3 regions of the Sphaerospermopsis torques-reginae ITEP-024 genome follow, and region 3 is predicted to be linked to each of the others. Evidence: predicted binding sites of a transcription regulator. Region 3 holds the regulator's gene; each other region holds the start of a gene.

Region 1 (7,157 bases), 300 kb from region 3:
AGTATTAGGTATGCGTAGGCGATCGCTACCATTAAGCCGCTGTCTCATTTGTTGCCAAATCTCGGACGCACTGAAATCAGAAGCTGGTACTTGAGATTCTGTTGGCAAAATTAATAATAGTCTTCCTTCCTCAGTTTTTAACTGAACTTGAATATTATTGTTGTTATTATTTCCTGTTGATACTAACTCATCGCTGTTCAGATCAATCAATTCTAAATTGGTTGTTTCTGTTTTCTTATCTTCAGATTTATCTTCAGATTTATCTTCAGATTTATCTTCAGAATTAGAGTCTACCTTCCCATCTGCATTAGCTTGTAAATAGGCAAGAACTGAATTTAGCTCTCCCGTGGGAATGATAGAATCACTATCTTTAACATCTACATTACTATCTGCCTCTTTATCAACAGGTTTGGCTTTTTTTTCCTTTCTATGATTATTCATCGAGATTGATTCTGCATCGGTAAGTGCAGAATTTGACTCCATTTCCAAATCTTTTGGTGATTTCTTAGAATCAGAATTCATTCGTAATTGATTGGTGATTGGTGATTGGTGATTCTATTTTGGATTTTGGATTTTGGATTATATTTCATGAATTAATCTAAAATCTAAAATCTAAAATTCTCCTGACTCCTGACTCCTGATAACTGATAACTGATTACTGATTAGTCAATCTTTGATAAATTGTAGCCAAGGCATCAGCATTACCGACATTACCGGGAAATAAAACCACAGGTAAATTAGGAAACTGAGGATGATCAGATGGTGTAATTACCATTGAACAACCGGCTAAAATTTGACCTAATAAACGAGCAGAAGTTAAATTTAAACCTGTACTCAAGACATCATTAGAAGTTATACCCCCCTTGCTGATTAAAAATCCTATATCAGCTGGTAAACCCTTTACAATATCCATTAGTAAAGCCGAAACTCTTGCCCCAAAGTCTAACCTAGTTTTGACATCTTTAAAAGTCAATTCCTGACGGCTAGTATAAACTACTGGTGTTTTACCAGCGTTATGTACTTCCCGGATTTGTTCTAGAATCTCGGTTAGCAGTTTAGCAGATTCATTGACTCCATCATCTAGTAATCTTCCCACATTAACTTCTATCCCTACCGTTCCCGCAACTGTTAACAGTGATTCTAACTGTTGAGTTGTCTTTTTCACATGAGAACCAACAATAACTGCACCTGGTTTACCACCACGCACATATTCTGCCATATTTTCAGCAGCTATGGGTTGGGGGGGTAAAGCAGCTAAAGCTGTTAATATACTAGCAGCGGAACGGAATAAAAAGCGTTTACCTTGACTTGCGGCTGTTAATATATCTACCGCAAAGGTGTTAAGATCCGCTTGAATTTCTCCATCAACTACCCCACACTGGTTATCATGCAGTTGCAATAATCTTTCTAAGCATCCTTTACGGATATCATCAAGTAAAAATCTGGTGACAGTAGCTTCCTTGATGCGTCCTTTGGTTTTTTCTTCTACATACTTGGGTAAGTAGCTGTAATTGTAACTAAATACAGAATCACGAGCAAATTCTGTTTCATGTACGGGGGTGGGTACACCATCAATTATTAAATAATGGATGCTGTCACGGGTAATTCTACCACCTTCAAAAAATGCCGGTACAAGAAAATGAGCATCAAAAGGTCCGAGTTCTTCGGCAATGACATCGGTTTCTATGGGATAATGACCGCGTAAAGTAGAGTCAGAACGACTAACTACGAGAAAATCCTCGATGTTTTCTGCTTCTAAGGCGATTTTCAGGTTATGACAAACTTCTCTGGTGACATTTGCTGCATCTTCTGGGGTAAGCGATCGCGTATTGGTTAAAATAAAGAAAATGGGAGCATCATCTTTTAAACCTAAACGCAAGGTTTCCACATCCCAGCGCATCAGCAATAAGCAACTGTGAACGGTTTGAGAACCGGTAGGATCATCATCTAAAACGATTATTTTGGGTTGGTTATTCATGGAGTATGTTAATGGTGGTAAATATTCTACATTTAAAATATGATGACATTTTTTTGAGATTTTTCAATTATTTTTGCATATCTAAATTTAACTGCAATCATTGATTTAAGATCAGCATTGAGCCGTCAGCTATCAGCAGTCAGCAAAAACCTGAAACTATCAATAATAGGCTGTAAATTGCTCTTATTAAATCTCGTGTAATTGGACAAACCTGGAGCATCTTTGTTATTAACTCAGTCTCTCTCTAGATAATAGCTGATTACTGATTACTGATTATTTTCTATATCTGATAATAATTCTTCTTCACTAAAATAAATTAAATACACTCCATAATCATTTAATTTGTGAATAAAATTCACTCTTTATACTCCTAATAATGCAGCAGCCATACCAGAAGAAAGGCGGTTCATTTCATATAATTTTACAGCCATTGCCCATTTTGCTTCTTGTTCAAATTGTTCTCTAGTTTTACCAACAGCATCAGGTAAAGTTTCAGGATAGTTAATTTTAAGTTGCAAAGACATTTTTTATAGGAAAGCTACATAATTAATTGTACAATATAGCAATCCTAAATGATTATAGAACGATTAGATCATAGTTACTATTGGCGTAAATCGAACTAGATTAAGACTTTGAGTATCCTAACCTTACCAAATCATTTGTACTATTTGTTCATAACTCAAATCGGATTGCTATATATATTAGGTTATGAAGACTCTGTAATAGCATTCCCAGTCTGAGACTGGGAACGAGTTAACAAGTTACAACCCTATAACTAAGGATACAAACCCCTATCGGTCAAAGCTTGCGCCACTCTACCCACGCCAAGGGTATAAGCAGCCAACCGTAAATTTACCCTGCGAGTCTGTGCTTGTTGCATCACTTGACGGTAAGCATTTACCATCAAATGTTCCATTTCCCGGTTTACCCTCTCCTCATCCCAGAACAAATAAGAAAGACCTTGCACCCATTCCAAATAACTAACTACTACCCCCCCAGCATTGGCTAAAATATCCGGTAAAACGGTTACTCCACGGTCTTCCAAAACTCGGTTAGCTTCCAAAGTCACAGGTCCATTAGCTGCTTCAGCAATCATTTGCGCTTGAATCTGATGCACATTTTCTTCCGTAATTTGATTTTCTAAAGCAGCAGGAATTAATACATCACAAGGTAAAGTGAGTAAATCTGCGTTACTAATGGGTATAGCTTGGGGAAAACCTACCACACTGCGACGATTTTCCGCAGCATAAGCTTTTAAAGCTGGAATATCAAGCCCAGTTTCCGCATATACACCCCCAGCACCACTGGAAACCGCAATAATTTTCGCCCCGGCTTGGTATAACAATTCAGCCGCAGCACCCCCCACATTACCGAAACCTTGAATAGCAATTTTTACATCTGCCAGGGATTTACCTTGATCTGCCAAGGCTTCCCGGACAATAATCATTACACCCCGCCCCGTAGCCATTTCCCGACCCAGAGAACCACCCACAGAAAGCGGTTTACCAGTAACAACACCGGGTACAGCATGACCCATATTTACAGAATAAGTATCCATCATCCAGGCCATTTCCCGCGCAGATGTACCCATGTCTGGGGCTGGTATATCTACTGATGGTCCGATATCTTTAATTAACTCACTGATATAACGGCGACTAATTCTTTCTAATTCTCCCACACTGTATTTTTTCGGATCTATGGGAATACCACCTTTAGCACCACCGTAGGGAATACCTAACAACGCACATTTCCAAGTCATCAACATCGCTAAAGCGGAAACTTCCCGTAAAGTCACCGCCGGATGGTAGCGAATACCACCTTTATATGGTCCTAAAATATCCGAATGTTGTACCCGATGTCCGGCTAAAACCCGCACTTCCCCATTATCCATTTTGACGGGTATGGAAACTGTGACGACTTTCCGGGGATGGCTGAGAATTTCTAATAAACCAGGATCTAATTTTAACTCTTTACCTGCCCATTCTAAATAACTACAAGCTTGATCAAACGGGCAAATATGGGCTGGGGAATGATTTTCCCACACTGGGCGCGAGGTTGTAACCATAACATTTACTCCTCATCACGGTACTTTGGTGAACCGGATATGTAAGGTTAGCTTACCCTGTTTTTTTGAAAAAATATGAATTTTGTAGTTTTCGTTACAATTTTTTAGTTTTATTTCTGCATGGTGGCAACTTGGCCAGAATTAACAAATATATTACAATTGTTTAAGTTTTATTAAATAAATAAGTTAAACACAACATGAAAACCCAAGACAACAAATTACAAAATCAATTACCTTTACCACCTGGAAACTTTGGTTTACCTATCATTGGTGAAACAATTAGTTTTTTAACAGATAAAAACTTTGCCAATAAACGACAAAAGAAATACGGCAACGTTTTTAAAACTAATATCTTTGGTTCTCCTACAATTATGATGATAGGAGCAGATGCAAACCGCTTTGTATTTAGTGGTGAAAATCAAAATTTTACAATTCAATGGCCTAAGACTGTTTCAGAATTGCTTGGTCCTGCATCTTTAGCAACACAAACTGGAAGCATTCATCAAACCAGACGTAAATTATTAGCTCAAGCATTTCAACCCAGAGCTTTAGCTAGTTATGTACCAGGAATGGTGGAAATTACTAATAGCTATTTACAAAAATGGGTAAATTTAGGTCAATTAACCTGGTATCCTGAAATCAGACAATATACTTTTGATGTAGCTTGTAAATTATTAGTAGGAACAGATACTACTAATGATGCTCATTTTGCGGAATTATTTGAAGAATGGTGTCAAGGTTTATTTACTCTTCCTATTCGTTTACCTTGGACTAAATTTAGTAAAGCTTTAAAAAGTAGAGAATTGTTATTAGCAAAAATTGAGAAGATTATTTTACAACGTCAAAAGCAACCAAGTTTAGAAAATTCAGAAACAGATGCTTTGGATTTGTTGTTAAATGCTAAAGATGAAGATGGTAATAGTTTGAGTGTAAATGAACTCAAAGATCAAATTTTGACATTATTATTTGCTGGACATGAAACTTTAACTTCGGCAATGTCTTCTTTTTGTTTGTTGTTAGCACAAAACCCGGACATTTTAGCAGCAGCAAGAAAAGAACAACAACAAATAAATGTTACAGGTGCGCTCACATCTGAACATTTAAAACAAATGACTTATTTAGACCAAATACTCAAGGAAGTTTTGCGAGTTATTCCTCCTGTTGGTGGTGGTTTTCGTTCTGTAACTAAAACTTGTGAATTTAATGGATATAGTATTCCTCAAGGTTGGAGTATACTATATCAAATAGGGAAAACCCATCAGGACGAAACTATCTATAAAGATGCCCAAAGTTTTGACCCTCAAAGGTTTGGTGTAGAGAGAAATGAGGATAAATCTAAACCCTTTAGTTATGTTACCTTTGGTGGGGGAATGAGAGAATGTATAGGTAAAGAATTTGCTAAGTTGGAAATGAAAATATTTGCTGCGTTGCTGTTGCGTGGTTATGAATGGGAACTTGTACCAGGACAAAATTTAGATTTAAAAATGACACCCACACCTCAACCCAGTGATGGTTTAAAGGTGGTTTTCCGTTCTATTTAAGTTGATTTAATTTTTAGTAATTTGTTGGGTTGCGCTATCGCTTAACCCAACCTACATTAATTAAATGAATATTTCTGGTGTAAAACTCCCATGTAAACTGTATGGAATATGATGTTTAAGGTGTAATTTTGCGATCGCACCTTTTGAAAAATCCTGAGCATCTAAAATCACTACATCTGAACGATGATGTTCAGCATCATAAACTAAAGCTATTACCCAACCTTCATCTTCTTGTTGAGAATTAGGACGAGGAATAAAAATTGGTTCACCCATAAAACCCCGTGGTGCTGCACTCCAAATTTCTCGCTTTTCTGTTTGTAAATCTACTTTCATGATTGCTTGTAAGGGTGCATTTCCTGTGGGGTTATGTGCCGCAGCAATATATAAATAACGATAGGGTTTTCCTACATTATTGGGGTGAATAGAAGGAAATTCACAAGCACGTTTATCTATTAACTGACTTTGTACTTTGTGATCTGATAACTTAATATCTAAGTTAATATCAAATCGCCAAATTTGTCCTGGTGCATTAGTGTCAAAGTTGGTTTTTAGATAATCAGTATTTGGTTCTACTTCTGGTAATGATTCATAGCAAATTGAATCAATGATAATTTCAGTTTCCACTTCAAAAGCATTGACATGATGGAAAATAAAACCTGCTTGAGTTTCTAAAGTTCTGACTTCTTCTTTTTCAGCTTTACTATCTTTGCGGGGAATAATAATGATTTTTGTGGGTTGATTTTTTTGGACTTTAATACATTGTCCAGCACTGGCCATTCCTAAAGCGAAAGGTATGGGGTTAAAATTAACGGGGTTTTGAAAGAAGATACAGTAATTTTCGGTAATTACAAAATCATGAATAAAGCAAAAACCAGGAACACTATGATTTTGTTTGCTGATAATTTCGCCGTTGGTATTGAGTTCAAAAATTGTAATTGTGGTTGATAGTCCTGGTTTAATAGCAAAATTAACTAATTTACCATTGGGATCTATGCGGGGATGGGCGCTAAAAGCTTCACCTTGGGATAATACACCATTGAAATATTCGTTTCCTAATGTTTCTAAAGTTTGCGGGTGCAATAAATAAGGTTCTGCTGCTTCCCATAATGCTAATAGTTTTTTACCCCAATAGATAACATTAGTATTAGCAATATGTTTGATTTTAAAATCAAAGGCGTTAGCTAACCAACCTCCTGGTTTTTGTGTACCAAATACGCCACGATAAAGAATTTTACCAGCTTTTTTTTCTGCTAAATAACCTTCTGTTTCTACAAATCTATTACGAAAATGAGCGCGTCCGTTGGTAAATGTGATTTTACTGATCATCCCGTCACCATCAAAGGGATGATGCAATCTTTGTCCGTTGATATCTAATAAACCGGGTCCATTTCTCAATAGTGTTCCTTGTAGTTCTGCGGGTATTACCCCTTCTATTTCATCAATCCAATAATCATATTCTTGTTTTAGTGATTCATATCCTTTTTGCCAATCTTCACGAGTATAGGATTTTGGTAAAGTTTGGTTTTGTTGATTTTTTAATGTTTGCATATTTGAGAAAATGATTTCTTGGATT
Region 2 (7,157 bases), 470 kb from region 3:
ATTGTTCTGGGTTTATTCTGCTTCTTTGTTGAACAACTTTTTCTAAAGTTTGAAAACCAAAACCTTCGATTTTTCTTAATTCCGCAGGACTAGCTTTCCAAGCATTTTCTAATTGACCAAAATGCTGGTGTAATCGTTGTAATAATATGGGACCAATACCCGAAATTTGCGACCAAGCTAACCAATATTTGCGTTCTTCTCTAGTAGACATTTTAAAAAATCAACCTCTGCGTCTTTGCGTCTTTGCGTGAGATATTCTGATCTTTAACCCTTTGCTAATCTTTGATTTCTCAAATACTCAAAAACCGACTTATCACCAATATCTGCGGGAATATTTTGTATTGTTTTCCGCAAAGCAAAGACTAAAAAAGCAATTACCCAAATTCCTAATAAAACCTGTTCTGCTTGGGTTGATAAAATTCCTGCTAAATGTCCTAATAATAAAAGGGGAACAAGGGGAGTTAAGATTTTAGTTTCTAACCGATTAAAACAAAATCCTTCTTTAAAGAAAATACCTGTTAAAGCAGCAAAAGTAAAACCGACACCAAATAAAGTTAGTGGTTGGTTGTAAATGGTAATGGCAAAAGGTTGATTATCCAAATGTGCGAAAATCAAAGCGGAAATACTACCAATTATCCAGAAAAGTTGTAGAATTTGGTGTAGTAATTTCATGTATATGTGAATAGTTAATAAACTCACTCCTAATGCTAAAATAAAACAAGTGTAAAGAGGGGTAATAGCTTGAATTGCTAAAGGTTTATCTGCATAAAATAAAGCTAAATTACTAGCAATTGCAAAACTAATTGCTGCTATCATTAAACTGGTACGATAGATGATCACACCGATGCGATCGCTCTTAGTAATAGTAAATTCTCCAAACTGTCCTTGATATACTTCTGCTGTAGGTTGTGGTTCTGGGGTTGATATTGATTGTGTCGTCATATTCAATAATAGAGGATATTTTTAACTGACTGCTATAGCTATTCTAGTATGATATTGTGAATTTTTACAGCATGAAAAACCCCATCTTTGCATAATTTATCTTAGCCCCCCTTTTTCAGAGTATCTTTTAAAAGTCACTCATGGGGTATCAAAAACTTTTAGATCCCCCTAAATCCCCCTTAAAAAGGGGGACTTTAAAGAATTTAATCAATAGAAATTAAATAATTAGGATGGGATTTTGTCTGAATCAGGATGTCCAGGATTAGAGGATTTACAGGATTTTAGATTCCCGACTTCTTACCATATTTAGGGGAACATCCCAATTTTGAAAAAATAACCGCAGCAACACCAAAAAATATCTTAAACTCTCTTACCTTTGTGTCCTTTGCGTCCTTTGCGGTTCAATCATATCAGTTCATTGGATCATTTTTACCGTTAGATCAAAAAAGATTTACACATTTGGGATGCTCCCATATTTAGTAATTTCTCTCAAGAGGAAATAAAAGAAGTTAAGGATCTGTTGGCAGTGAGATTTTATCAAAATATTCCTCAAAAACCCCTTGACATTTTTCTAGTTTCGGTTATCATAATATTATAGTGGGAATCTGTGTAGCCTAAAATCTTGATGATACTTCATAACATCTGTTTTGAGGATTATGAGGTGCGGGAAATTATGTGGATGTCCATTTCATCACCCGATATTTTCTCCCGTCTTCTGTGCGTGCAAAAGTGAAATATTCACCACCAACTCTATCACAATAAAATCTAGTACCACCTGCATAGCTAGGTTTACTGATACTGACAGTGGTAGCTAAAGCCAGTAAAGACGATAAAATAAGAGTTGTTGAGAATTTTCCTTTCATATTAGTTTTTAGTAGACAGTAATTTTATACATCAATCAAAACAATTTCTTCCTTTCTTCCTTTGCGCCTTTGCTCCTTAGCGCCTTGGCGCGAAACTACCCTTTAAGTATAAATTAACAATCTTCCAAAAACAAGACTTGTAAATTATCTAAATATTTCATTTGCAATTGTATCTGTGCATTACCGCTATTTACAGCAACTTCTACCCACCCATGACTACCAACCAAAGCTAAAACTTCCCCAGCTTCCACATCACTGTAAGTTGCACATCCTGGTATTTGCAAACCCTGAACTTCTACACACCAGGTTTTACCCTCCACAAAACTACCAGGGATATTACTGATTAAATTACCAAAGTGATCTATATATTGAATACAACTTGCTACACCATTAGTTATAATTTGACATTTTGCAATATTTAATTTTACCAAAGTTTCAGGATTTATTTCCCTGCCTAACTTTTGCAGAGATACACCACTTGCTAAATGTGCCGCGACAGGTGCGAAAATATCTCTACCGTGAAAAGTGCTGCTAGGTTGAGATATTCGCCAATATTCAGAGTTTGTTAATTCTATTGCTGTAATTACCGGATTTTCAGCAATTATACCGCTAAAAATGCCGTTATCTGGTCCAACAAGATAACCTTTTTCTAATTTTAGGGCGATCGCTCTCCTTTGACCACCTACTTCCGGATCTACTACCGCTAAATGTACCGTACCCTGGGGAAAGTAAGGATAAGCATTCATCAAGGAAAATCTAGCTGCGGCGATGTTTTGCGGTGGAATTTGATGATTTAAATCTATTAAGGTTAGATTTGGGTTAACTTGGCAAATTATACCTTTCATTACTCCGACATATACATCATTATATCCAAAATCACTTAACAAAGTCAAGATATTTACTTGATTCATAGATTTACAATTATTAACAATTTTCTGTAACAACAACTACAAAAACGTGGTATGTTATCAAAACATGACATCAAAATCAAGAGTATCAAGGTAAAAATTATGGCAATGAGTAGAAATAGACTACAAGCAATTCAAAAAGCTGAAGAAGCACACAGACAAAGTATGAAAAAAAGCGTTGAACATCGTTTACAGGTGGCAAAATCTCAAGGTGATGAAAATTTGATTCGTCAGTTAGAAGCTGAACAAGCTTATTACCAATGAAGTATTTTCAATATTGATGTTTATTCATGTTAATTTTTTAGGCTTTTTAGTTTGGTTGTGTGTTTACCTGCGAAAGCAGGTTTTTTTATGGGGTCGTAAAATCAAGACTAAACAAAAAACCAGGGAAAGATAATTCCCCTGAAACTTCCTAAAATTTGTTTAATTTTGGTAGTTTTTCAATAATCGACAATTAACAATGAACAATTGACAATGAGGAAGAATATTGAAAAAGCGGATTTTTTTGGGTTTTATCCCCTTGAAAGGGGAGGGTTTAAACCTTGAATTAAACAATTATCAATTGTCAATTATCAATTGTTAATTGTTGTTTAATCAGCATTGAGAATTTTAGGAACTTTGAAAAAATCTCCTTCCTGTTCAGGTGCGCTGCTGAGAATAGCTTCTCGATCAGGATAGGGTTGTAATTTATCTTCTCTTGTGACATTGCTAACATCAATAGCTCTAGTTGTGGGAGGTACATCAGCAACATCAAGTTCGCTCAGTTGTTCGACATACTCTAGAATACTACTGAGTTGGGTGGAAAATTGCGCTTCTTCCTCTGGTGTTAATTCTAACCGAGCGAGGTTAGCAACTTTATGGACTTGTTCACGATCTATCATAGTCAGGGAATAGGGAATAGGGAATAGGGAATAGGTGACAGGTGACAGGTGACAGGTGACAGGTGACAGGTGACAGGTGACAGAAAAGAGTTGTTTCTAACTACCAATTACCAATTACCCATTACCAATTACCAATTACCCATTACCAAATTAAAAGAATACGTCAATTTGCGATCGCCCGGTAGTTTTTAACCAGTTTTGTGCTTCAATATAATTATTAGGAGCTAGACGAATCGCTCTAATCCAATAATCCGCGGCTTGATCAAACAACGCTTCACCAGCGTCATTATCACCCTCTTCTTTAGCTTTTTCACCTTTGTAGTGATAAATTACAGCGATATTATTTAAAGCCTGGGGTAGACGGGGGTTTAATTCAATTGCTTGATGATAAAATTCTAAAGCTTTTTCATGATCGCCATTACTAGCATAAATCAAACCCATATTATAGAGAATAAAACTCTTATCGTTAGAGTCTTCTTCTAAAGATAAAGCTTCTTCATAATATTCTAAAGCTTCAGCATATTCGCCTTCAGCTTGTGCTGACATACCATCACGGTAATATACAAATGCTTCCTTCGCTTTTTTGTTAGTTGGCAGTATTTTGAGAATAATATCTGCCATAACGGTAAAAGACTTGTCAACAAAGTTATCGTTTTTCTGTGTTCTTGGCATATTTGCCCCTTTCTTATCCTATAAGTTAATCTAGCTGATTTTTGGTGATTGGTGACTTGTGACTGGTGACTGGTGACTGGTGACTGGGGTGTTATCTCCCCTACTTCCCCTACTTCCCCCACTTCCCCTACCTCCTGACTCCTGACTCCTGACTCCTGACTCCTCTCAACTGTAAAGCTTCCCGTGCTTGTTCTCGATCATCAAAATGGATTTTTTCCGTACCTAAAATTTGATAATCTTCGTGGCCTTTACCTGCCAATAATACACCATCACCGGGTTGAGCTTCTAGGATAGCAGTACGGATAGCTGTAGCGCGATCGCCAATTACCACCGGTTGCACAACATCAGGAATACCTGCCAAAATATCCTCTAAAATCTTATCAGGGTTTTCTGTGCGGGGGTTATCTGACGTTACTACCGCAATATCAGCTAATTCTGCGGCAATTTTACCCATTTTCGGGCGTTTTGTTCTGTCTCTATCTCCTCCACACCCAAACACACAAATCATTCTTCCTGGTATAAACGGACGTGCTGCTTTCAGTAAATTTTCTAAACTATCAGGAGTGTGGGCATAGTCTACAATCACGCTAACATCTTGATTATCGCTAATTTGCACCCGTTCCATTCTTCCCGGCACTCCTGGAAAATCAGGTATAGATTTTGCAACTAATTGTAAATCTAAACCCAGATGTAAAACCGCACCCACAGCAGCTAAAAGATTTTCTAAATTATATTGTCCCACCAAAGGAGAACTAAAAGCGACATCACCTTTAGGAGTATGTAAAATACCGCTAACACCTGTTGGCTGATAATTTAAACCACTCATCCACAAATCAGCAGTATTATTATTAACGCTATAAGTCCAAACCCGTTCTTTTCCTAAACCAGCAATTAAACGCTTACCATATTCATCATCAGCATTAATAATTGCTCTACCTTGGAGATAATCAGGACTAAATAACAAAGCCTTAGCCCCAAAATAATCTTCCATATCCTTGTGATAGTCAAGATGATCTTGGGTGAGATTGCTAAAAACAGCCACCTCAAAAGCACAACCAAAAACCCGATCCTGTGCTAAAGCATGGGAACTAACTTCCATCACCCCAAACTCACACCCAGCATCAACCGCTTGAGCTAGATTGTGTTGTAAGTCTACAGCAAAAGGAGTAGTAAAAGCAGCAGTTTGGGAAAAACCAGGCCAACGAGTGTAAAGAGTTCCTAATAAAGCCGTCGCCAAATTGGCTTTTGTGAGAAAATATTCAATTAGGTGGGTAGTTGTGGTTTTACCGTTCGTGCCGGTAACACCCACCATTTTGAGCTTTCGTCCAGGATAACCATAAAAAGCCGCAGAAATTTCAGCGCAGACCTTATTCATATTACTGGCACTGATCACCATTTCTGACTGTGTAGGTGGATATTTGGCGATCGCATCTGGAGAGATAATAGCAGCAACAGCACCAGCAGCTAAAGCACTCTCCCAAAACTCACCCCCATCTACTCTAGTACCTGGCATCCCAATAAACAAATCTCCCAAACCGCAAGCATGGGAATTAGTTTTTATCCCCTTAACCTCCACATCCCCAGACTGAGGACATTCTACACCATCAACAACCGCCAACAATTCCCGTAAATTCATATATCGCACCTCGCCACAAGCTAACCTTGCGCCTATTCTGCATTATTATTTTCCATATTGGGAATATATTTTAAAAGCAATTGTTCCAACTGCCGAACATTTGCGCGAGGAGAAAGACGAGGTATAGAATGTAACACCTCTGCGCCCTCTGCGTCTGGGCGGTTCGATAAAAACAAAACCGGTATTTCATACTGATAAGCATTAAACCAGTCTTCACGAGTCGTAATATCGCGTATTTCCAAATCAAAAGCAATACTTGTAATTTGTTCTAGCTTTTCTTGTAAACCTTCACAGAGATGGCAACCGGGTTTACTGTATAATATTAACCTCATTTTTCAGTGTAATCTCCATTATAATAACAACTGTATTATATATACAACTGTATTAAGCCTTTATGGATCTAAAAATCTTTTAAGATTAGCTGCATCTGGAATATGTTAAATAACCGTGACGCAATTGGAAAATGCCTCGAATTACTTTCTCAAGGTTTATATCCTTATGTTGAAGAGAAAATGAAACTTGAGTATACTAATCAATGGCTTGCTCAAGCTGGACAATGCTTATCTCCAGATACAAATTTAAAACGAACTACAGAAGAACGGTTAAAGCAAGATATATCATCATTACTTTCCGTGATGACAAAAAGATGGGACAGAGTATTTAAATCTCATTTATCACCTGTTGAAAGAGGCTTTGCTAGTGAAATTATTGATATTCGCAATAAATGGGCGCATAATACACCATTTTCTACAGAAGATGCTTTTCGTGCAATAGATAGTATTTATCGTTTATTGCAAGCTATTGAAGCAGAAGAACCACAAGAAGTTGAAAAATATAAACAAAAGATTTTTCAAACCCTAATACAAGAACAAAATCGTAGTCAAAAACGTACACAACAGCTATCTAGTCAAGAAATAAGACTTAAAGAACGTTTAGCACCTATTCTTAATGATATTCCTTTTGAAGATGTGACGTTATTAGAAAGAGCATTAACCCATGATTCTTATGCCTACGAAAAGCGAATAAGTAAAGATAATGAGCAATTTGAGTTTTTAGGAGATTCTGTTTTAGGTTTCTTAGCAGGTGCTTATGTTTATAGTAAGTGTGGAGATATTTCTGAAGGGAAATTAAGTAAATTAAAGGAACGGCTAGTTGATAATCCCCAATTAGCTAAACTAGCGAAGAAATTAAATTTAGGTCAATGGGTTTTATTAGGAAAGGGAGAAAAACTACAAGATGGTAGTAACAGAGAATC
Region 3 (7,157 bases):
TATGCGCCGTCAAATCGTTGAGGATAACGTGCGCGTTGATGGTCGCAAACTAGATGAAGTCCGTCCTATATCTTGCCAAGTCGGAGTTTTACCCCGTCGTGTACATGGCAGTGGAATATTTAATCGGGGACTAACCCAAGTATTATCTGCTTGTACCCTTGGTACACCAGGCGATGCTCAAAATCTCAATGATGATCTACAAATAGATCAATCTAAACGTTACCTGCATCATTACAATTTCCCTCCTTTCTCCGTTGGCGAAACCAAACCAATGCGTGCGCCGGGAAGAAGAGAAATTGGTCATGGTGCTTTAGCCGAAAGAGCGATTTTACCCGTACTACCGCCAAAAGAACAATTCCCCTACGTGATTCGCGTAGTTTCAGAAGTGCTTTCTTCCAACGGTTCTACCTCAATGGGTTCAGTTTGCGGTTCTACCCTCGCCCTCATGGATGCGGGTGTACCCATTATCAAACCTGTCACCGGTGCAGCAATGGGCTTGATTAAGGAAGGCGACGAAGTGCGCGTTCTCACTGATATTCAAGGCATTGAAGACTTTTTGGGAGACATGGACTTCAAAGTTGCGGGTACTGATACAGGTATCACCGCCTTACAAATGGATATGAAAATATCCGGTTTGTCTCTAGAAGTTATTAAACAAGCTGTAGAACAAGCAAAAGCAGCCCGCTTGCACATTCTGGAGAAAATGCTCCAGACCATAGATCAACCACGCACCGAAACCTCACCCTTTGCCCCACGTCTGTTGACAATCAAGATTGATCCAGAAATGATTGGTCTGGTCATTGGACCCGGTGGTAAAACCATCAAAGGAATTACTGAAGAGACAGGTGCAAAAATCGACATTGAGGATAATGGTACAGTCACCATTTCCGCAGTCGATGAAGGCAGAGCAAAGAGAGCAAAGAGCATCATTCAAGGCATGACTCGTAAACTCAATGAAGGGGATGTTTACATAGGTCGTGTAACACGGATTATACCTATTGGTGCATTTGTGGAATTTTTGCCCGGAAAAGAAGGCATGATTCACATTTCTCAACTTGCTGACTATCGTGTTGGTAAAGTGGAAGATGAAGTAGCCGTTGGTGATGAAGTGATTGTCAAAGTGCGCGAAATTGACAATAAAGGTAGAATTAACCTGACACGCTTGGGTATACACCCAGATCAAGCTGCTGCTGCGCGGGAAGCTGCCGCCATGAATCGTTAACAACGATTAAGGATTTTAGATTTTGGATTAGAGATCAATCGCAAATCTAAAATCCGCGATGCCTTATTTCAGCGGGCATCGCTGTATGATTTTTTAAATTATTTTTGAATAGATATCATGTCTGTTTGGGCTGGTGACTGGTGACTGGTGACTGGGTAATAAATTTTATGTTTCCCAACTCACTATCAACAATTACCTATTACCCATTACCCATTACCCAATTTGTCAATTTCAGAGATTTTTGGTACATAAAAGTTATGTTACCTCAATCCCTCATTGGACACCCAGCATAGTGAGTGCTAAACGTCTACCAGAAACTACCGCCCATGTCAGAATCACCCGCCAATCTTGGCAACATGGCTTTCTTGAAGGTGATGTCAGCGCCGGCGATTTTGAATGGCATTTTCAATGGCATTTTCGTCGGGGAGAACTATCTGTTAAACCTTCCCAGGGTCGCGCTTTAATTAAAGAACCTCTCGGCCGCTTTTTAGAAAAACAAGATTATCAATTAGAACCAGGGGGAGATTATGCTTTTACTATTCGCGCAGAACTGTAATCAGTTTAATTACGAGCTTCCCGTTGCAATATCATCTATCTTCTTCTCTTCTTCTCTTATTCCTTCGTGTCCTTCGTGCCTTCGTGGTTCATTCAATCAGTATTTTATGGTGGTAAGGGAGTAGTTAGTTGTCAGTAATACCACTGGAAGTTAAACGATTTAGGTAGCGTTCAATTAAGAGAATGGCTACTATATCATCTATGGGGCGTGGCGGTTGTCGCAAACCTTTTGGTAACAGTTTCGTGAGTCCGGTGGGTGGGAACATTTGCCAATAGCGATCGCGTGCTTCTAGAGTTGTATAACGCTCATCCACTAACACAATATTTACAGAGGGAATTAATTCCTGATTCAGTTGCTGTTTCCACTTTTTCGCAGTGGTTTGATCTCCCATGACGATTAAAGACACAGGAAATCTTTGCCGCAATAAGGAAATTTGGGCGATCGCCTCAACCGCAGGTACAACTTGATGAAAATACAACTGCCGATCCAACCCCATCACAGCTACACCACATTTATCTCGACCAGGATCAAAGCCTAAAATTGCAGGTTGTGTATTAGTCATAGGGAATAGGGAATAGGGAATAGGGAATAGGTAATGGGTAATGGGTAATGGGTAATGGGTAATGGGTAATTGTTGATAGTTAATTGGGAAACATAAAATTTATTACCCAGTCACCAGTCACCAGTCACCAGTCCCCAGTCACCAATCACCAATCATGTGCTAAAAATAATTTGTCCATTGGATATTGCTACTAACTTGACTCTCAAGGGACCAGCTGTATAGGTATCCTCAGCGGCTATGGCTTTAATTTCCAAAGGTTGTTCAGATTGTTGCAATTGGGCAAAAAAGCGCAGAAAAGTTCCATCTACCTGCACTGTTTCCACAATACCAGCATTGCGGGCGCGAAATTGAGAAGCAGAAATTAGTAAATCTAGCCGTTGCCGTAATTGATATGATGTCATAGTTTTCATATCAGCAGAGGTTGTAGCTAAAACTTCACCTGCGGAGAATACCAGTTGATTGGGCATGGCATCAGCAAAAAATTCTATCTGTTTTTCTCCTCTGACATAATTACCCGCAGAAAAAATTCGCACTACATATTCTCTGCCATCTTGAATTTTCTTGATCAGTTGTTCAACTCTCTCTTGGGTAACACGCAATAATTCTGCATTTCCCGGATTTGTTCCCGGTTCACTTAATTGGATGTTGGCATTGCGGTTAGCTTCTTGCAAAATTTGGACTACTACTTCACCAGCAGCAGTAGGTTTATCGACACGAACTACTCCAGCAGCCAAAACTTGCCCACGAACTAAGGCCAATTTACCCAAACGCAGGTCACGATAAGACTGGTAATATTTTTCTAGCCTTGCTACTTCCTGCTCTAAATATTGTCGCTGATTTTCTAATTCTTTGAGCCGAGCTTCTCTAGTGGCAATTACTTGTTCTCGTTTTTTAATTTCTAAATTGCGATTTTGAATGAGTTTATCTAAATTAGCGATTTTTTGATCGCGCTGTTTAATAACTTCTTGCCGATTAGCAAGTTCACGATCGCGTTTTTCAATTGCTGTCTTAGCTTCGTCAATGGCTTTTTTCGCTTCAGCATACAGTCGCTGACGTTCTGCCCTCAACTCTTGCACTGCTGTCTGCAATGCCTGACGCTGTTGATAAAGGTTTTCTAGTTCATTTATAGCTTGTCTATACTGAATTACTACTTCACCGAGTCGGCTTTGAGTGCCTTGAAGTTGGGCTTGAGTTTTAGCTTGTTGGCTAATAGTGCGATTGAGTTGAGCTTGGGTGATCCGTTGTTTGGCATTCGCCGCTTGTAGAGACTGATTAATTTTCTGTAAATCTTGCTGTGCTTGAGCTTGTTCTTTCCTCGCTTGAATTAACTGATTTTCTACCTCAGTTTTTTGGGTTTCGGCAATTTTTAATTGTTCTCGCTTGTTTCTTAGGTCTTTTTGAATATCCTCTAACTCAAACACTCCTTTCCGCAAACCTTCATCAGCAGCAAATAAAATTGCTAAAGTTGAGGCGGAAATTACACCACCCGTAAAAATAGTTACGAGTACCGCCGTGTTTTTGGGACGCAGATTGAATAAAGAGAGGCGTGCCTTGCCTACTTTAGTGCCAATGCGATCGCCCACAGTGGCAATCACGCCCCCCAGAATTAAAATTGCTGCTATCAGGATGTACCCGGTGGCCATCTTCAACTACCGCCAGAAATGCTTCCAGATACAGCCTACTACTTTCAACCATTGTCTGTGGGGGAAAGAAGATTGGCAAAAGCAGAATTTAGTCAATTTTTCAATTACCTCCGATTGCGGGTATTTTTTTCCAAACACAACTTCAATACAACTTGTACCAACTTTCCCCCCAACAGATTTTAAGTAAATTGCTTACTTAATGTGACAGGTTTATGCACAGTAATCTTTTTCTTGTGGATGGAGATCATTTTTTTCTCGCGTAAATCGCCAAGCAATCTGGTGACTGTAACGCGAGTAGAACCAATTGCTTCAGCGATCGCCTGATGGGATAGCTTCAAATCAATGGTAATGCCATCTGCACAGGGTACACCAAAATCCCGACAGAGAATTAACAAAAAACTGATCAACCGAGAACCCATATCTCGATGAGCAAGGGTTTCAATCATCATCTCTGTTTGCAGAATCCGCGAAGATAGTCCCCGCAGCATTAACATTGATAATTCTGGATTTTCCTTGAGTGCTTGCTCTACTTGTTCAATTGGGGCAGAAAGTAATTCTACCGCCGTAAAGGCAACTGCATGATAGAACCTATCTGACTTATTACCCGTTAGCAATGACAACACGCCAAAAACACTATTTTCCCGTAGCAATGCTACCGTTATTTCTTCTCCTGCTTCATATACCCTGGAAAGTTTCACAGCACCCTTGAGAAGAAAATAAACTCGTTCGGCGGGATCGCCGGGAAAAAAGATCGTTTTGTTGCGTTCAAACGTCTCCACAACTGGCGGAAATGCTCCAGTTGCCATCTGACGAAAAACATTTGCTAGGGCTTTATCTTGTGTCACGATCATCTCCCTTCCCCTACCCAATGCCGGAAAAACAAAAACTGATTACCTAAGAATACATCTGAAAATTCAATAAAGCACCGTCAACCTTTTTGTTTTTTCCTATACTCAAATTTCTCATTTTATCTTTATTTGTTGATCATGATACCCAATTTTTGTTATTTTTAGCCCAGAATTGTTGATCAGTCGTTTATCAAACTGAACTATAAAGGTTTTTTTGCAGAAAAATTTGCAATATCTTTATAACTTCTTAAACAATTACAGCAGGAGACAGGAGTCAGGAGTCAGGAGTAAAACTCTCTTTCTGTCTATGTTTCAAGCTAGATGCTGTACCTCATTGATCTGCAATCTGCTTTATCGTAAATTTTTGGCTTACAACACCCAAACGAATGATAATTTTGAAAATCCCCTACCTAACTCAGTAAAAATAGGGTCAGATTCTAGTATGGTTATATATACTCCTAATGATTGATCACATTGACTATTTCTATGCTGAATCTGTCCGGTAAAAATGCCTTAGTCACGGGTATTGCCAATAATCGCTCCATTGCCTGGGGTATTGCTCAACAACTACACCAAGCTGGTGCTAACTTGGGCATTACCTATTTGCCAGATGAAAAAGGCAAATTCGAGAAAAAAGTCTCAGAATTAGTCGAACCTCTCCAACCTAGCTTATTTCTTCCCTGTAACGTTGAAAACGAGGAACAAATTCAAGCCACTTTTGAAACTGTCCGTGATCAATGGGGTAAATTAGACATCCTCATTCACTGTCTGGCTTTTGCTAACAAAGAAGATTTAAGCGGAGATTTTAGCAAAACCTCCCGTTCCGGTTTTAATAAAGCTTTGGAAGTTAGCACTTATTCACTGATTCAGTTAAGCGGTGCTGCCAAACCTTTGATGACTCAAGGCGGTAGTATTGTTACTCTCTCCTATTTAGGTGCTGTGCGAGCTATCCCTAACTATAACATCATGGGTGTAGCTAAAGCTGGATTAGAAGCTAGTGTTCGTTACTTAGCAGCAGAACTGGGTCCCCAAAATATTCGCGTTAATGGTATTTCCGCAGGTCCCATCCGCACTTTGGCATCTTCAGCAGTAGGCGGCATTTTAGATATGATTCATCATGTTGAGGCAATCGCACCCCTGCGTCGCACCGTTACACAATTAGAAGTAGGTAATACAGCCACTTTCTTGTGTAGTGATTTATCTAGCGGCATTACTGGTCAAATCCTGTATGTAGATGCAGGATATGAAATGATGGGAATGTAATAGGTGACAGGTGACAGGTGACAGGTGACAGAAAGCAGGGTAAAGTTAATAGCCCAATCACCAATCACTAATCACCAATAACGAATGACTAATGACTAATGACTAACAACCGCATTGCTACAGTTAAGCGTACTACTGGGGAAACTGATGTCCAAGTAACCATTAATATTGATGGTACAGGCATCTGCAAAGCTAACACGGGTATTCCCTTTTTAGATCACATGATCCATCAAATCGCCTCTCATGGTTTATTTGATTTGGATATTCAAGCTAAAGGTGACTGGGAAATTGATGATCACCACACTAATGAAGATGTGGGTATTACCTTGGGTCAAGCTTTACATCAAGCACTAGGTAATAAAAAGGGCATTGTCCGCTTTGGTAATTTCCTTGCACCCCTAGATGAAGCTTTGATTCAGGTGGCTTTGGACTTTTCTGGCAGACCTCATCTCAGTTATGGTTTAGACATTCCTACTCAAAGAGTGGGAACTTATGACACCCAACTGGTGCGGGAATTTTTTGTGGCGTTGGTGAATCACAGTCAAATGACCTTACATATTCGCCAACTTGATGGTATTAATTCTCATCATATTATTGAAGCAACTTTTAAAGCCTTTGCGAGAGCGATGCGGATGGCAGTAGAAATCGATCCTCGTCGTGCTGAGACTATTCCTAGTTCCAAAGGTGTGCTATAAGTTACTACTGGTAGTGTAAGAAGGTAGTGTAAGAAAGCTATTCTCTTGGCGATAATTGACACTACAATATAGTCATGTTTATTATCATGCTACCTTTTAACTTGTAATCAATCGCACCCAGTCGGTAATTGGTAATTGAAACAAGATGAATTCTGTTGCAGACACATCCGCTCCTCAACTGAATCCTGTAGATCAGCCTCCAGTAGTCCTGACTTCTGAGTTGCGAAAAGTTTATCGCACGGGTTTTTGGCTGAATCAAAAAGTCGTATCTCTCAAAAGTTGTTCTTTACAAGTTTACCCAGGTGAAACCTTTGGTTTATTGGGTCCCAATGGTGCTGGTAAAACCACTCTGTTAAAACTTTTGCTGG

What was found. Region 3 encodes NtcA, which controls nitrogen genes in cyanobacteria. Its sites were predicted from a motif close to TNTGTANNNNNNNNTACANA; they were not measured.
Region 1: a site for NtcA is predicted at 4,125-4,144, ahead of K2F26_RS19990 (Glu/Leu/Phe/Val family dehydrogenase). Genes of this name have one in related genera too.
Region 2: a site for NtcA is predicted at 2,740-2,759, ahead of K2F26_RS16375 (SAM hydrolase/SAM-dependent halogenase family protein). Genes of this name have one in related genera too.

The regions. Positions count from the first base shown of each region.
Region 1 is NZ_CP080598.1:4,288,205-4,295,361, reverse strand. It holds gene minC (septum site-determining protein MinC) at 1-522, opposite strand, end outside; gene K2F26_RS20000 (four-carbon acid sugar kinase family protein) at 656-1,978, opposite strand; partial or broken gene K2F26_RS19995 (UPF0175 family protein) at 2,245-2,502, opposite strand; gene K2F26_RS19990 (Glu/Leu/Phe/Val family dehydrogenase) at 2,754-4,043, opposite strand; gene K2F26_RS19985 (cytochrome P450) at 4,241-5,584, shown strand; gene K2F26_RS19980 (carotenoid oxygenase family protein) at 5,645-7,132, opposite strand.
Region 2 is NZ_CP080598.1:3,518,833-3,525,989, forward strand. It holds gene dprA (DNA-processing protein DprA) at 1-211, opposite strand, end outside; gene K2F26_RS16365 (DUF2301 domain-containing membrane protein) at 265-942, opposite strand; gene K2F26_RS16370 (hypothetical protein) at 1,614-1,805, opposite strand; gene K2F26_RS16375 (SAM hydrolase/SAM-dependent halogenase family protein) at 1,919-2,716, opposite strand; gene pirA (arginine synthesis PII-interacting regulator PirA) at 2,822-2,977, shown strand; gene gatC (Asp-tRNA(Asn)/Glu-tRNA(Gln) amidotransferase subunit GatC) at 3,304-3,594, opposite strand; gene K2F26_RS16390 (photosystem I assembly protein Ycf3) at 3,745-4,266, opposite strand; gene K2F26_RS16395 (UDP-N-acetylmuramoyl-L-alanyl-D-glutamate--2,6-diaminopimelate ligase) at 4,394-5,902, opposite strand; gene K2F26_RS16400 (glutaredoxin family protein) at 5,935-6,234, opposite strand; gene rnc (ribonuclease III) at 6,337-7,157, shown strand, end outside.
Region 3 is NZ_CP080598.1:3,988,726-3,995,882, forward strand. It holds gene K2F26_RS18620 (polyribonucleotide nucleotidyltransferase) at 1-1,222, shown strand, start outside; gene K2F26_RS18625 (DUF3146 family protein) at 1,515-1,778, shown strand; gene K2F26_RS18630 (pre-16S rRNA-processing nuclease YqgF) at 1,903-2,340, opposite strand; gene K2F26_RS18635 (DUF3084 family protein) at 2,493-3,983, opposite strand; gene ntcA (global nitrogen regulator NtcA) at 4,163-4,834, opposite strand; gene fabI (enoyl-ACP reductase FabI) at 5,318-6,094, shown strand; gene hisB (imidazoleglycerol-phosphate dehydratase HisB) at 6,193-6,789, shown strand; gene K2F26_RS18655 (ABC transporter ATP-binding protein) at 6,935-7,157, shown strand, end outside.